2 regions of the Rothia sp. CCM 9418 genome follow, and region 1 is predicted to be linked to the other one. Evidence: predicted binding sites of a transcription regulator. Region 1 holds the regulator's gene; the other holds the start of a gene.

Region 1 (8,304 bases):
AGGAACAAAAACTCGACACTGGCTTAGAGCACGAACAACATCTTCTTCCCGACAAGAACCAGAAACGAACTTCTCAAAAACCTCGGCAATAACAGCATCACGAGCACCATCATCCTCAGAAAATTGATGACGGTGACTCGTTCCTTCACCTAAATTTCGACCCTTCCAAGGTTGCCCACCAGTATCAGTTTCGCCCCCAGCACTGTTGAGCTGAGCCTGAATATGAGCGGGCAAAGAACGCGACGCAGAAGCTCCCGCAGAGTGACTATTACTCATTATTTTTCGGCGTTTTCTTCCGAGTAACCAGCAACCTCAAGAGCCTGCTCTAAAGTAAATTTTCCAGCGTAAAGAGCCTTACCCATAATGGCCCCCTCAACACCATAGGGAACTAGCTCACGCAAAGCACGGATGTCTTCGAGAGTTGAAATTCCGCCAGAGGCAACCACCGGCTTATCGGTTTTTTGCGCGACCTCTTTAAGAAGCTCAAGATTTGGTCCAGTCAAAGTTCCGTCTTTGGTTACGTCGGTGAGCACATAACGAGCGCAACCGTCAGCTTCTAAGCGTTCTAGAACATCCCACAGGTTACCGCCATCTTTAGTCCAACCACGAGCAGCTAAAGTTGTTCCACGCACGTCAAGACCAACAGCAATTTTCTCGCCATGTTCTGCAATCACTTTTCGAGTCCATTGCGGATTTTCGAGAGCGGCAGTACCCAAATTAATGCGAGCAGGGTTCAACGATAATGCCCGTTCTAGAGACTCATCGTCACGAATACCACCAGACATTTCAATATTAATATCGAGGTGTTCAGCAACAGAGGTCAGCACCTCGATGTTGTGGCCTCTGCCAAAAGCTGCATCTAAGTCAACGAGGTGAAGCCAACGCGCACCAGCATTCTGCCAAGCAAGAGCAGCCTCTACGGGATCCCCGTACCCAGTCTCCGATCCGGCTTCGCCTTGTACCAATCGTACAGCTTGCCCGTTCGCAACATCTACTGCGGGAAGAAGTTCTAAAAGAGTTGTCATCACACATTCCTTAAAAGTAAAAGTTTAGTTGTAGGCGAAGAGGACGTATCCCCCGTAGCCCATAAAAAGTAAAGCTACACAGAGCATGGCCAGCTGAACGATAAGAGGAAGTTTTTGTTGCCGAAAAGAAATTGCGCCACCGAGACAAAAAGCCCCTACTAGCATCAATAAGCTTCCTGAGAGAAAAGGGCTCATTATCTGTCCTTTCCTGCTGGGATAATCCGCCCTGTACGAGGTAAAGAATTAATCCAGTTCTGCAAGAGACGAATACCAGCCTGAGCAGATTTTTCTGGATGAAATTGTGTTGCGCTCAACGGGCCGTTTTCTACAGCAGCAATAAAAGGCACTCCGTGGGTAGACCAAGTGACTTGTGGAGGTAGCATTGCTTCATTATTTTGATCGAAGGACCATTCTTGCACCGCGTAGGAGTGCACAAAGTAGAAGCGTTCGTTTTCGATTCCGTCAAAGAGCACTGACCCTTCGGGGGCAGAGACAGTGTTCCACCCCATATGAGGGATAACCTCCGCGCGAAGTTTTTCTACTGTCCCAGGCCACTCTCCCATACCCTCAGAGACGACGCCGTGTTCGTTTCCCTGTTCAAAGAACACCTGTAATCCAACGCAGATACCAAGAACAGGACGACCGCCAGCAATGCGCCGGCCAATCATACGAAGCGCATCAATCTTTTTGAGGCTCGTCATCACCGCATCAAATGCGCCGACTCCTGGAACGACTAGACCGTCTGCTCCAAGCACATCAGATTCTTGGCGAGAAAGAATCACGTCAGCTCCAGCTTGTTCTAAAGCGCGCACAGCAGAACGGACGTTGCCAGCACCATAATCTAAAACAACAACAACTGGTTTATTCTGCGATGATTGAACAGCTGCATTCATCATCAAAGTGCTCCTTTAGTTGAGGGAATACCAGAATGACGGGGGTCAGGTTCAACCGCTTGACGCAACGCACGTGCGAGGGCTTTGAATTGAGCTTCTGCAATATGGTGAGGATCTCGCCCTCCTAATAACGTCATGTGTAGGCAGATTCCAGCATGATAAGCGATAGCTTCAAGAACGTGGCGAACCATCGAGCCGGTAAAGTGCCCACCAATGAGGTGGAATTCGTAGCCTTCTGGTTCTCCCGTATGTACAAGGTATGGGCGCCCTGAGATATCAACGACGCACTGAGCTAAAGCTTCGTCGAGGGGAACTGTTGCTTGCCCAAAACGACGGATACCAGCTTTATTACCGAGAGCTTCACGAATCACCTCACCGAGCACAATGCCGGTATCTTCGACGGTGTGATGTACGTCGATGTGGGTATCGCCGCTGCATTTGATGGTCATGTCAATCAGGGAATGTTTCGCAAGAGCTGTGAGCATATGGTCATAAAAAGGCACGCTGGTGTCGATATCAGAACGTCCCTCGCCGTCTAGGTTAATCTCAATAAAGACAGAGGACTCACTCGTAGTACGTTCTAATCTGGCGGTACGGGGGCCAATTCCTGTAGTGCTTGCTGGCATTGGTTACCTATATATTCTGGGTTTATATGATGTACACGTAAGGTATCTGTTGATAGTAAGGAGCAGATACTTTGTCTTGGCGACTCTTGATGAGAAAAGTTCTGTTATAAGAATCATCTCATGTTGATGTTAGCAAGAGGCTGGTAGTTCTCCGGAATGTTCCAAATACTTCTTAAGGCTTTCAAGGAAAGCTGTTGTTTCTGATGCTGTTCCGGCAGTGACGCGTAGATGTCCGGCGATACCGTTATCTCGTACTAGAATGCCATCGTTTAGAAGCCATTGCCATGCTTCTTTTTCGTCGCGTAAGCCTGAGAAAAAGATGAAATTAGAATCTGATACAGCTGGATGTAAACCGTATTCTTTGAGAGTTTTTACAATACGGTCACGTTGGGTTCTAATATCTTGTACGTTAGCGAGCAGTCCTTCTCGATGGCGTAAGGCTGCTATTGCGACAGCCTGTGTGACGCTGGATAGATGGTACGGTAAGCGAACAAGACGCACCGCATCAGCAATCGCGGGGTCTGCGGCAAAATATCCTAACCGAGCTCCGGCAAAAGCAAAGGCTTTACTCATGGTACGGCTTACGACCAGTCGAGGGCGGTTTGGCAGAAGAGTTAGCGCATGAGCAGAGGTATCTTGAGCGAATTCAGCGTAGGCTTCGTCCACGATGGTGATACCCTCGTGCTCTTGCATTGCTTCGTAGACAGCTTCAATAACGCCTAGCCCAAGCCCTGTTCCTGTTGGGTTATTAGGAGAACATAAAACAACGATATTTGGTCGATGTTTTTGAATTTGGGTGACAGCAGATGTTGCATCGAGAGAAAAATCGGGTGCGCGTTTTCCCGCGATGAAGCGAGTGTTTGTTCCATCAGCTAAGAGAGGGTACATCGAATAGGTAGGGACGAAGCTCATCACGCTTCGTCCTGGCCCACCAAAGACTTGGAATAACTGTTGCAATACTTCATTAGAACCGTTAGCAGCCCAAATATTTTCGGGTTTAAGTCCGTGTCCTAGATAGTCGGCGAGTTCTTCACGAAGAGCCGTAAACTCCCTATCGGGGTAACGATTCAGGGTACGCGCTACCGTTGCTATTTCTGCGGTAATTGCGTCAATAACTTCTTGAGGCATTGGGTGCGTATTTTCGTTGACGTTGAGAGTAATAGGAACGTCAATCATCGGAGCACCATAGGGAGAGCGCCCTCGTAAGTCGTCACGAATAGGTAATACTGAAAGGGGGTCTAATGCTTCATTCACTCCTACAGTCTATCGAGAACAGATAGTCATCGCACATTCTTCTCGCAAGTTCTCAAGACGAGTAGATAGGCACTTCGAGCTTTTGCCCAATATCTAGGGATGTTGATGATAAATCGTTAATTTGTATGATGTGAAGCAAAACGTCACGAACATCCATACCTGCAGAATGTTCTTCAGCAATACTCCATAAAGTATCACCGTATCCAACCGTGACTTGTTCGGTCACTTGTTGCAACTCTTGCGTTGTTGAAGCATGAGCAGTATTTGCAACGTAGAAACAAGCTAATAGAGTCAAGATCGCAATGAAAAAACAAGCCACGCCTATTAGAAAGGAAATGCGATAGTTACCCCAATAAACTCGTGAGGTGTTCTGTGGCATTGAACGTGAAGAGGCTACGACACGTACAGGTGCTGAACCTTTGAAAGACAGAACGTTTGACATATTTCCTCCTGATAGCAATAGAGCTATATATCGAATATTCACCCTGAATAAATCGAAACTATGTTCTATATAGTACATATGTTCTATCAGAAAATTCGAATATAGTCGAGAAAAACTAGAACAAATGTTTGAACTTTTTCGATACGTGCCATACTCTTGTCCTAACACTGTTTATTGGCAGGTAGTGTTTAACGACTTTTAAAATCCCCTATCTCAGCAATGGCTAGGGATGCTACGCCAGAACATCATTAGACAGGCCCCTCAACATGGACAAAGGAACGCCGTGAGCGATAACACATACTCCAGCGCTACTATTGCGCCACAATCTGGCAGAAAACCTCTCAGTTCACGTCAACAACACATCTTGACTGCCATCTCTGAAGCTATAGACACCCACGGTTACCCCCCTTCAATGCGAGAAATTGGAGATATCGTAGGTCTCGCATCCTTATCATCAGTAACACACCAGCTCTCACAACTAGAAAAACTAGGCTACATCCGGCGAGACCCCAAACGCCCACGAGCCATCGAAATACTCGCAGAAGAACAAGAAACGACTGAAGAAAAAAGCACCGAATCGGTCATCGTTCAGTTACCAACACCTCAACACAACAGCGAAGATTTTGCGGTAGTACCCCTCGTTGGAAGAATTGCCGCAGGCGGTCCCATCACCGCAGAACAATCCGTCGAAGACGTCATGACATTGCCACGCCAAATTGTTGGCAACGGAGACTTATTCATGCTCCATGTCAAAGGAGACTCCATGATTGACGCAGCAATCTGTGACGGAGACTGGGTTGTCGTCCGCGCACAACAAACCGCAAATAATGGAGATATCGTTGCAGCACTCCTCGAAGACGAAGCAACCGTCAAAACTTTCCGCCAACGCGACGGACACACCTGGCTACTACCACAAAACACCCGATACGAACCCATACTCGGCGATAACGCCACCATCATGGGCAAAGTCGTATCAGTATTACGAAGTCTCTAATACCAAAACCACATAAAAAATATTGGGTGTATTCCTGCCTCTAACAGGAACACACCCAATATTTTTATGCGCTAACTCACTTGTGTATGCAAGCGATGCAAAGCGCCACATACAACATCAGTTCTTGTAGTCTTCCAAAAAGGAGGCAAAGCACTCATCAAATATCCAGAATACCGTTGAGTAGCCAACCTAGAATCAAGAACAGCAACCACACCACGATCATCACTAGAACGAATCAAACGCCCCACACCCTGAGCCATACGAACAGCCGCATATGACGCAGAAACACTCATAAAACCGTTACCACCACGAGAAGCAACAGACCGAGTACGAGCCTGCATCAAAGGATCGTTAGGACGAGGGAACGGAATACGATCAATCAGTACCAGACGGCAAGAATCCCCCGGCACATCAACACCCTGCCACAAACTCATCGTCCCAAAAAGACACGAATCTCTATCCTCAGAAAATTCCTTCACCAAAGAGCCAAGCGAAGACTCCCCCTGCACCAGAACAGAAACATCGGTATGTTCACGAAGATACTCTGCCGCATCCTCAGCCGCACGCCTCGAAGAAAAAAGCCCCAAAGCACCACCGTTAGAAGCCTCTACCAGCTCACACATACGCTCTAATTGAGCAGTAGAAATCCCCTGAGATGGTTTAGCAATATCAGCAGCAACATACAGCAGACCTTGTTTAGGGTAATCAAAAGGAGAACCAACATCTAGCCCCTCCCATCGAGGAGCACCTGCACCGCTCAGCCCCAAAGAATGAGCAACCACATCAAAAGATTCCCCCAACTTTAACGTTGCAGAGGTCAGCACCACCGTCCGCCCGTCAAAAAGTCCTTCACGTAGCTGCATCGCAACCGATAAGGGAGCAATATACAACGTTGCGGGGTCATCATCAGAAGCAGGAGCATAACCACGCCCAGCTTCCCACAACTGTGGACGAGATAGCCACACCACCTCATGATGCTCGTCAGCGCCCAATAACCGTTCAGCTATCTCTAATAACTCCGAAAGGGCACTACGCGCTAACTGACGTGGTGCATCACTATCTTTAGAATCACTTTTCGTATCAGATAATGCTACACGTGCAGCTTCACGCACCAACTCCACAGAATGAGCAATACTCTCCGTCAAGCCACGAGGTAAAAGCTCTGCAGCAACGCCACGTAAAGACGTTTCTAAAGCGCTACCAGCATGCTCTAAAGGATCAGAACTAGCTTTCGTGTGTTTACGTACCAAACGAGCAGCCGAATATACCATTCCGGCAGAAAGAGACCCCGTCACAGCACCCGTCACGCGGTCTGCCAACTCATGTGCCTCATCAATAACAACAACCTCATGCTCCGGCAAAACACCAATACCTTCAAAAGCATTAATCGCTAAAAGAGCATGATTCGTAATAATAATGTCTGATTGAGCAGCCTTCTCACGCGCAAGCTCACTAAAACAAGACTCCACCAAAGGACAGCGTTTACCCAAACATTCAGCAGCAGAAACAGAGACTTGACGCCAAGCACGATCAGAAACACCGGGTTTAATATCGTCCCTGTCACCAGTATCAGTTGTCTGAGCCCACTGACGAAGACGCAACACTTCCTGACCAAGACGGCCAACAGAACCACTGGCCACATCTGCAGCAAAAAGAGTATCCTCTTGTTCATCGTCGGGGTAACCGCCCTCAAGCTTATGAACACACACATAATTATTACGGCCCTTGAGAACAGCAACATCAGTTTGCCCCTCAGGAACATTCGAAAGGGTTTCTAAAAGTCGCGGTAAATCACGATTGATAATCTGCGTTTGCAACGCCAAAGTCGCCGTCGCAACCACAATAGGCTTATCCGAAAATTGAGCATAATGAACAGCAGGAATCAGATAACCCAAAGACTTTCCCGTTCCCGTACCAGCTTGGACCAGCAGATGCCGTTTCAGTTCAAAGGACTGAGCCACATGAGCGAGCATTTTCCGTTGCCCAGCACGCTGTTCTCCCCCGCTAGAAGCAATCACATGATCTAGTAGTTCAAGAGCAGGCTTCGCTCCAGGCAACGTCTCAAGCTCTTCTCCAGTAGGAGCGCTCACCGGTTCTTCACAAGAACTCATCGAGAAGAAACCTCAACAGCACCATCCTGACGAGCTTGTTCAATCTCTGGTCGTAAGACTTCCATCAACTCATCGTCTAAAGCATATTCTGCTAGTTCAGAGGAAAGTTGTTCACGAACCAGCACTTGAATATATGTCCCGTCAGAAACAAAAGCTGTTGATAGAATCTCCGCATCCCACTGATGCAAACGAGAAACGACCTCACCATGCGTATATGGGATAAGCAGATTCAGCTGAACCGAAGGGCGTGGAATACGCTGAGCAATAATTTCTTGAAGCTCTACAATGCCCTGTCCCGTACGAGCAGACACCACCACAGTATCTCGTTCACGTTGCTGTACACGTTCGAGCACCATCGGGTCAGCAGCATCTGCCTTGTTCAAAACAATAATCTCAGGAATCTCGTGCGCATCTACTTCATGTAGAACTTCACGAACTGCCTTAATCTGTCCCTCAGGATCAGGATGAGATCCATCAACCACATGCACGATGACGTCAGCATCAGCAATTTCTTCAAGCGTAGAGCGGAAAGCCTCTACCAGCTGTGTAGGTAAAGAACGCACAAAACCTACCGTGTCAGAAAGCGTATAGCCAACACCATCAGGTGTCTGCGCCTTACGGACCGTAGGGTCAAGAGTTGCGAATAAAGCATTCTCAACGAGGACACCAGCATCAGTCAAACGATTCAGCAAAGAAGACTTACCAGCGTTGGTATAGCCAGCAATCGCCACAGAAGGAACGTCATGACGCTGACGGTTCAAACGCTTGGTCTGACGAGAGGGCGCCATCGCCGCAATCTCACGACGTAGCTTTGCCATACGAGCACGCAGACGACGACGGTCCATCTCAATTTTGGTTTCACCAGGACCACGTGAACCAATACCCTCACCAGACGCGGCACGCCCACCTGCCTGACGAGACAGAGATTCACCCCAGCCACGCAAACGAGGAAGCATATA
Region 2 (8,304 bases), on a different contig from region 1:
AACCGTCACAATAGCCGTCAAATCAGAAGTCACGTGACGCAAAGCAGATAACGAGCCATACAACCCATGCCCGCCACCAAGAGCAGCAACTTTTACCGGACGATGACGACGAGAACGATCTTTAAAAGTTCTCAGATTCTCAGGTAACTTAATAGGAGCGGTAGGTAACTGATACATGCTCACTGTTATTCTCGCCCCATATCTCGATGTTGCAGATTCACATTCACATCAGGCAATTCACGGAGACGACGAGCAATCTCTGTAGAAACAGCAACAGAACGATGCTTACCACCGGTACAACCAATAGCAATCGTGGCGTAATGCTTACCCTCTTGACGATACCCCTTCAGAACAGGTTTCAGAGTCTTCATATAGTTCTCAAGAAACTCTATCGTTCCAGGGTTCTCCATCACATAGTCACGAACTGGAGCATCCTCACCAGTGTAAGGGCGCAATTCCGGAACCCAATGAGGATTCGGAATAAAACGCATATCTGCCATATAGTTCGCATCAGTCGGAGCACCATATTTGAATCCAAAGCTCATAACCGTCAGATTCAAAACACCAGGTTTGCTCGAAGAATACATCGAACGAATCACATGAGCGAGCTCATGCACGTTCTTTCCAGAAGTATCAATCACAGAATCAGCGGCTTCTTTCAAAGCCTCAAAAATCTTACGCTCACGAGCAATACCATCAACAACACGCCCTTCACCCTGTAACGGATGAGGACGACGCTGAGACTCATATCGAGCGATAATATCCTCATCTTTAGCGTCAAGGAACAACATCCGGAAGTTCACATTAGACTTACGCAAGGTATCAATAGCACTCGGCAAATCATTAAACAACGCACGTGCCCGCACATCAATACCAATAGCAAGACGCGGCATCGCATCAGGGGCACGCATCACCAAATCAGCTAGAGCCTGCAACATCTGCGGTGGGATATTATCAACAACATACCAACCCTCATCTTCGAGGACATTGGCAGCGGTGCTTCGTCCAGCCCCAGAAATACCCGTTACGACGAGAATCTCAGGACGTTTTTCCCTCACTACTTCGAGGTTATGAGTATCAACCATAGCTTTGTCTCTTTCGTCAGCTCTGAGAACATCTCCAAAACTAAAATATGTATTAGTTTACACTGATGCTACTCCTAGCTACTACCGTACATGATGAAACTAAAACTTAGCTATCTAAAAGTTCTCCCGTAGACATATCAACACCCCTCGTATCAACGTCAGACTCCCCTACCTCAACCATAAAATAATCCATAATTTTTTGAGCCAAAGCAGGACCAATACCTGGCACCTGTTGAAGCTCTTGCAACGAAGCTTTTTTGACTTCTGCTAAAGACCCAAAATAATCCAATAATGCCTGACGCTTCTTCTCCCCCAGACCATCAATACCTGATAGTACAGAAGCCACCATAGCCTTGGCACGGCGAGAACGATGAAAAGTAATTGCAAAACGATGAGCCTCATCACGAATACGCTGAATCAAGAAAAGAGCCTGCGACGAACGAGGCAAAATAATCGGAAACTCATCATCTAAAACCCATATTTCTTCTAGTCTTTTAGCAATACCCGCAACATATACACCCTCAATATTCAAATCTGCTAGGGCACGTTCAGCTGCAGCCACCTGAGCGCTCGCACCATCCACTAACAGCAAGTTAGGAGGATACGCAAACTTTGGTGTAGAGCGCTCTATACCCGAGTCAGAGGTAGAAGAATTTTTCGTCCCTTCAGATTTTTCGTGAAGATATCTTTTAAAACGTCGTGTAATGACTTCATACATGCTGCCAACATCATCGCCAGCATTCTTTTCAGAAATTGTGAATTTACGGTACTGATTTTTTTGAGGTAGCCCATCTTCAAAAACAACCATTGACCCTACCGCATGCGAACCCTGAATATGAGAAATGTCATAGCATTCGATACGCAATAAAGGAACGTCCAATTCCAAAGCTTCTTGAAGCTCCACCAAAGACGCTGAACGAGTCGTCAAATCTCCAGCACGACGTAACTTATGAACAGCTAAAGACTGTTGTGCGTTTTCTTCAACGGTCTCTAACAGCTCACGGCGCTCTGCACGCGGAGAGCTCGTAATCCGCACCGACGAACCACGACATTGAGAAAGCCATTGCTCTAAACGGCTCTGATTCTCAGGAAGAACCGGAACAACAATATGAGGAGGAATCTCAAACTCATTTCGTTCTTGGTCATCATGCTCTCCTGATTCCCCCAACACATATTCTCCATAGACTTGCATCAAGAGCTTCTCTATTAAGGCAGCGTCCTCTTCTTCACCAGAGCGTTCAACAATCCACCCGCGCTGAGCACGGATCTTGCCCGCACGAACAAAAAATACTTGAATCGCAATCTCTAACTCATTACCTGCATAAGCAAAAAAATCGGCGTGAGTACTATCAGCAAGAACAACCGTATTCCGTTCAAAAACCTTCTCTAATGCTAGAAGGTCATCACGCAAACCAGCAGCTTTCTCAAAATCTAGTTCAGCGGCAGCCGCCTTCATCTGCTGTTTTAGCTCAGCTATAAACTTCTCAGAACCACCACTCATAAAACGGCATAGCTGCTGCGCTAATTCATAGTGCTCCTCTTCAGAGATACGACCAATACACGGCGCTGAGCACTTGTTGATATATCCCAGAAGACACGAACGTCCTGTTTTTTGAGCACGACGAAACACACCAGCAGAACAGGTACGCAATGGAAATACTTTTAGTAGAGTCTCCAAGGTCTCTCGGATAGCCCAAACCTGTGTATACGGACCGAAATATCGGACACCTTTCTTCTTCTCTCCGCGCATAATCTGCACACGAGGGAAAGCATCTTTCATCGTAATCGCAAGATACGGGTATGTTTTATCGTCACGAAAAACGATGTTATATCGTGGCTTATATTCTTTAATCCAAGTGTACTCTAATTGAAGTGAATCAATCTCATTCTTAACAACAGTCCACTCCACCGAAGCAGCAGCATGCACCATCGCATAAGTTTTAGGGCTTAACGCTGAGACCTGCTGAAAATACGAGTTCAGGCGATTGCGAAGGTTTTTAGCCTTTCCAACATAGATTACTCTGCCGTGTTCATCACGAAAACGATAAACCCCCGGCGAGGTAGGTATCTGCCCCGATGCAGGACGATAACTTGCTGGATCTGCCACACGTAACCTTTCTCTACGATAGCCTTAAACTTTTCCTCCATCGCGAGACGCTGAAGGCGAAACGTTATAAACATTTTCTCGAGCTTGTCCCGAAAGCTGAGCAATTTCATCCATGATTTTATCGGTTGTTTCTCGACGCATCTTCCCACTCATTTTTTCACCAGTGCGAGGAAAATATAACGGTTTTCCCACACGCACAGTAAAACGTCGAGGATAAACCATCATCGAGCCCTGTTTCTGAAGGCGATTAGTACCAATTAGACCAATAGGGATAACCGGAGCACCTGTCATATGCGCTAACCATGCCACACCAATTTTTCCACGATATAAACGTCCGTCTAAAGAACGTGTACCTTCCGGATAAATACCAAATACGCGATCTTCTTCTAATACCTCTAAGGCGCGCGCTAAGGCTTTCATCGATTCTGAACGATCAGAACGATTCACCGGAATAATATCAATGACTTCAAATAGCTTCTTCATGATTTTCCCGCGTATCCCCGGAGTGTTAACGTATTCTGATTTTGCCAGAAACGCCACTCTCCGAGGCATGAGAGCTGAAATAATCACGGAGTCCAAAAAAGCTAAATGGTTAGAAGCCACAATCACAGGCCCACGCTCAGGAAAGTTCTCTAATCCTGTCACCCGTGCGCGAAATACAGTTCTTAAAAGAAAAGTAATGGTCTTTTGAGTGTTCTGATATAGTCGCATCAGCTTCCCTCCACGATGTTTAGAGATTTGTTATCAACATCCCAAGACATCATATTTTCCATAGTCAGTTAGAAGAATCATAGCAACCGTAAGCTCACCTTATGCGTACATAACGTAGCATGGCCATTGAAAATCAATCTCAGATATTTTGGTAACACACCCGAGAAGGTCAGTTCAACAATTCTGCTAAGAAAGCGCCGGTATGAGAACCCTCAACCGTACTAATTTTTTCGGGAGTACCTTCTGCAATCACAGTTCCGCCACCGCTACCACCTTCAGGACCCATATCAATCACCCAGTCAGCAGATTTAATAACGTCAAGATTATGTTCAATAGTGATGACAGAGTTTCCTTTATCAACAAGCCCCTGAAGTACATGTAGTAGCTTTCGGATGTCTTCAAAGTGCAGACCCGTTGTTGGCTCATCAAGAACATAGATAGAACGCCCATTAGAACGTTTCTGCAATTCAGATGCGAGTTTAACACGCTGAGCTTCTCCACCCGACAATGTTGTAGCAGGCTGCCCTAACCGAATATAGCCTAAGCCCACATCAACCAAAGTATTCAGATGGCGGGCAATGGGAGAAAAAGCGGCAAAGAATTCAGCAGCCTCTTCAACCGGCATTTCAAGAACGTCAGCGATACTCTTACCTTTGTACAAGACCGCTAAGGTCTCGCGGTTATATCGTTTGCCGTGGCAGGTTTCGCACGGAACATACACATCTGGCAAGAAGTTCATCTCAATTTTAAGAGTTCCATCGCCAGAACAGTCCTCGCATCGTCCACCCTTGACGTTAAACGAAAAACGGCCAGGAAGATAACCACGTATTTTTGCTTCTTGAGTCTCAGCAAAAAGTTTACGAATATGGTCAAAAACCCCAGTATATGTTGCAGGGTTAGAACGAGGCGTACGACCAATGGGAGATTGGTCCACGTGAATAATCTTATCGAGATGTTCAGAACCAACAATTTTTGTATGACGTCCAGGCACTTGCTTAGCTCCGTTAAGTTTCTGAGCTAATGCCGTGTAAAGAATGTCATTGACCAAGGTGGATTTACCTGAACCAGAAACACCCGTCACCGCGGTTAAAACACCGAGAGGGAACGAAACATCAATATTTTTGAGGTTGTTTTCGCGTGCTCCGCATACCTTGAGCATACGTTTTTTATCAATGGCACGACGATCCTTGGGAATATCAATGACACGACGCTTTGCCATATAGTCGCCAGTCAGCGATTTTGTATTGTTGAGCAGCTCCTCATAGGTTCCAGAATGAACGACTCGCCCACCATGTTCACCAGCACCAGGACCAACATCCACAATCCAGTCCGCTTCTTTCATGGTGTCTTCATCATGTTCTACCACGATGAGAGTGTTTCCCATGTCCCGCAATTTTGTTAACGTCTCAATTAAACGTCGATTATCTCTTTGGTGAAGCCCAATAGAAGGCTCATCTAAAACATAAAGAACACCAACAAGGCCAGAGCCTATTTGAGTGGCCAGACGAATACGCTGCGCTTCACCGCCTGAGAGCGTAGACGCAGCACGCCCTAATGTCAGATAGTCTAGTCCCACATCAAGTAAGAACTGCAAACGCGCGTCAATCTCTTTGAGTACGAGGTCGGCGATGTGCGCTTCACGTTCGCTCAAAGAAAGTGAACGCATGAACTCAAGAGCCTCTCGTAGCGGCATCTCCGTAATATCGGCGATGGAAGCTCCGCCTACAGTGACCGCCAGTATCGTGCGGTTGAGACGTGCTCCCCCACAGGTAGAGCACGCAACGTTACGCATATATTGTTCGTAACGGTCTTTAGACCATTCAGATTCGGTTTCTTCGTGTTTACGTTTAATGTATGCGTAGACGCCTTCAAAACCAGAGGTATAGCGTCGTTCACGTCCAAACCGATTTCGATACGAGACAGTAACCTTATAATCTTTACCGTTAAGAATGCTCTGACGAATCTTTGCGGGAAGTTTATTCCATGGAGTATCAAGGCTGAAGTCAAGTTCCTGTGCAAGGCCTTCTAGCAAACGTATCCAGTATTCGGAGGTTGCTTTACCTTGTGACCACGGAGCAATTGCACCTTCACGAATCGTTGCTTGAGGATTAGGGATAATCAGGTCTTCATCGACTTCGAGAGTAAACCCAATACCGTCACAAGCAGAACACGCACCAAATGGGGAGTTGAAGGAGAACACACGCGGTTCAATTTCTTCCATTTGCACAGGATGATTTTGAGGGCATGCTAAATGTTCGCTAAAACGTCGTGTACGTGTCGGTGAGTTTTCATCTTCATCGACAAAGTCAATGAGCACGTTTCCTTCGCTCAGTTTAAGAGCGGTTTCGATGGAGTCTGTGAGACGTTGTTGGATGCTGTCTTTAATGACAAGACGATCTACGACAACCTCAATAGTGTGTTTATATTGTTTAGCGAGTTTTGGTGGGTCAGAAAGTTGAATGTTCTCTCCGTCGACGCGAGCGCGAGAAAAACCTTGTGCAGAGAGTTCTAGGAAGAGGTCGACGAATTCTCCTTTACGTGCTGAGACGACGGGAGATAGCACTTGAAAACGGGTTTTCTCGGGTAGTGCCATGAGCTGATCGACGATTTGTTGAGGGCTCTGTTGTGAGATTTCTTCTCCACATTCGGGGCAATGCGGGTGTCCGATACGTGCCCAGAGAAGGCGCATATAGTCGTAGATTTCGGTGATAGTTCCGACGGTAGAGCGAGGGTTTTTTGAGGTAGACTTCTGGTCGATGGAAACTGCTGGCGATAGGCCCTCAATAAAATCTACGTCAGGTTTATCTACTTGTCCGAGGAACATTCGTGCATAGGCTGAAAGGGATTCTACGTAGCGGCGTTGCCCTTCAGCGAAGATGGTATCGAACGCTAGTGAAGATTTTCCGGAGCCGGAGAGTCCGGTGAAAACGACCATGGAGTTTCTTGGTATAACGAGGTCTACATTTTTGAGGTTGTTTTCTCGTGCACCTTGAACGTGGATATGTTCTTGGTTTTGTTGATGTGCAGTTGTCTCTGCCATAGTGTTCCTCAGTCTTAAAACTATCTATGTGTTCGAAGATATATTCTAAGTGTTTTCTGGTGCTTTGACTACTCTACGTTGCAAGGGGTGCAAAAGTTTGACGCATATAACTTCACTCATGGGGATTCTTTTTCGTCTAGGATGCTGGGGTTTTAGTTTGGAGCGGTTAGTGTCTTGGTCTGTCATAGAGCTTCTGGTAGAGCAAGTTTTCCAAGTAGACTACATACCATGACAGATTCTCTCGGTACTCTTCTTTTTTCGACTGATGATATAACGATTCGTTCGTTGTCCGTCTCGCAGATGGAAAATAATGTTTATCTACTCACCGATATTCGTAGTGGTGAGCAGGTCATGATTGATGCTGCAGCAGATGCTGAACGTCTATGTTCTTTTGCCCGTGACGTTGCATGCCATGATGTTTTAGATGGTGGCGGTTCGGCAAGGATTACGACTATTTTTACAACCCACGGGCATTGGGATCATATCCGCGCTTTAGAAGCTGTTGCTGAGAGCTCTGGTGCAAAAACGTATGCTGGGGCAGCAGATATTCAGGCTATTGAGTCCCAAGAAAATTATCGGGTACATCACGAGCTTCATGGTCAAGAGCGTTTTGAGTATTCTTCGTATCGTTTAGAAACCATTTCTTTAGTAGGTCATACCCCTGGTTCTATTGCATGTGTTCTCACGGCTGAGGGTCTTCCGACAGTTATTTTCTCTGGCGATTCTCTCTTCCCTGGTGGAGTTGGTAAAACAGATTCTCCAGAAGATTTTTGTTCTCTCTTCCATGATGTCACCACAAAATTATTTGATGTTTTTCCGGATGACACGGTGGTTCTTCCAGGTCATGGGAAGGGCACGACGTTAGGTCAGGAGCGTCCGTCTCTAGAGCAGTGGAAAGAGCGCGGCTGGTAGTCAAACACACTATGTTGTACAAATAGCTGGTGGTGGAGAACCTTGCAAGGTTCTCCACCACCAGCTATTTGTCGTGATAGGAGTACAAACTGTTGGTTTAGAACAGTCCAGTAATTTTTCCTTCTGCGTCAAAACCGATGCGCTCAGCTGCTGGAGATTTAGCTAGCCCGGGCATGGTGCGCATGGTGCCACAAATGGCGTAAACGTATCCGGCCCCCGCTGCCAGACGCACTTCGCGTACGGGCATAGTCCAACCTGTAGGTGCGCCTTTGAGTTTGGGGTCAGAAGATATTGAAAGGTGTGTTTTGGCGATAACAACCGGAAGTTTCCCGTAACCAAGCTCTTCAAAACGACGTAATTGTTTTCGAGCAGATGCACTCAGCTCAATATCGTCTGCGCCATATACGTTGACAGCAACTTTTTGAATCTTTTCAGCGAGGGAGTCGTTG

The links. The regulator LexA, encoded in region 1, represses DNA repair genes until DNA is damaged. The targets are predictions, from matches to a motif close to TCGAACANNTGTTCGA.
Region 2: the regulator LexA is predicted to act here: its motif matches at 6,976-6,991, upstream of uvrA (excinuclease ABC subunit UvrA).

Annotation. Positions count from the first base shown of each region.
Region 1 is NZ_JBLXXX010000004.1:293,655-301,958, reverse strand. Features, by position in the region: gene ACN083_RS07450 (SseB family protein) at 1-276, opposite strand, end outside; gene priA (bifunctional 1-(5-phosphoribosyl)-5-((5-phosphoribosylamino)methylideneamino)imidazole-4-carboxamide isomerase/phosphoribosylanthranilate isomerase PriA) at 276-1,025, opposite strand; gene ACN083_RS07440 (hypothetical protein) at 1,050-1,220, opposite strand; gene hisH (imidazole glycerol phosphate synthase subunit HisH) at 1,220-1,918, opposite strand; gene hisB (imidazoleglycerol-phosphate dehydratase HisB) at 1,921-2,544, opposite strand; gene ACN083_RS07425 (histidinol-phosphate transaminase) at 2,674-3,798, opposite strand; gene ACN083_RS07420 (LysM peptidoglycan-binding domain-containing protein) at 3,851-4,240, opposite strand; gene lexA (transcriptional repressor LexA) at 4,524-5,234, shown strand; gene ACN083_RS07410 (ATP-dependent DNA helicase) at 5,306-7,345, opposite strand; gene hflX (GTPase HflX) at 7,342-8,304, opposite strand, start outside.
Region 2 is NZ_JBLXXX010000003.1:135,333-143,636, forward strand. Features, by position in the region: gene ACN083_RS05190 (gluconeogenesis factor YvcK family protein) at 1-177, opposite strand, end outside; gene rapZ (RNase adapter RapZ) at 186-1,085, opposite strand; gene uvrC (excinuclease ABC subunit UvrC) at 1,192-3,192, opposite strand; gene ACN083_RS05205 (lysophospholipid acyltransferase family protein) at 3,217-3,903, opposite strand; gene uvrA (excinuclease ABC subunit UvrA) at 4,073-6,943, opposite strand; gene ACN083_RS05215 (MBL fold metallo-hydrolase) at 7,172-7,855, shown strand; gene ACN083_RS05220 (formate--tetrahydrofolate ligase) at 7,953-8,304, opposite strand, start outside.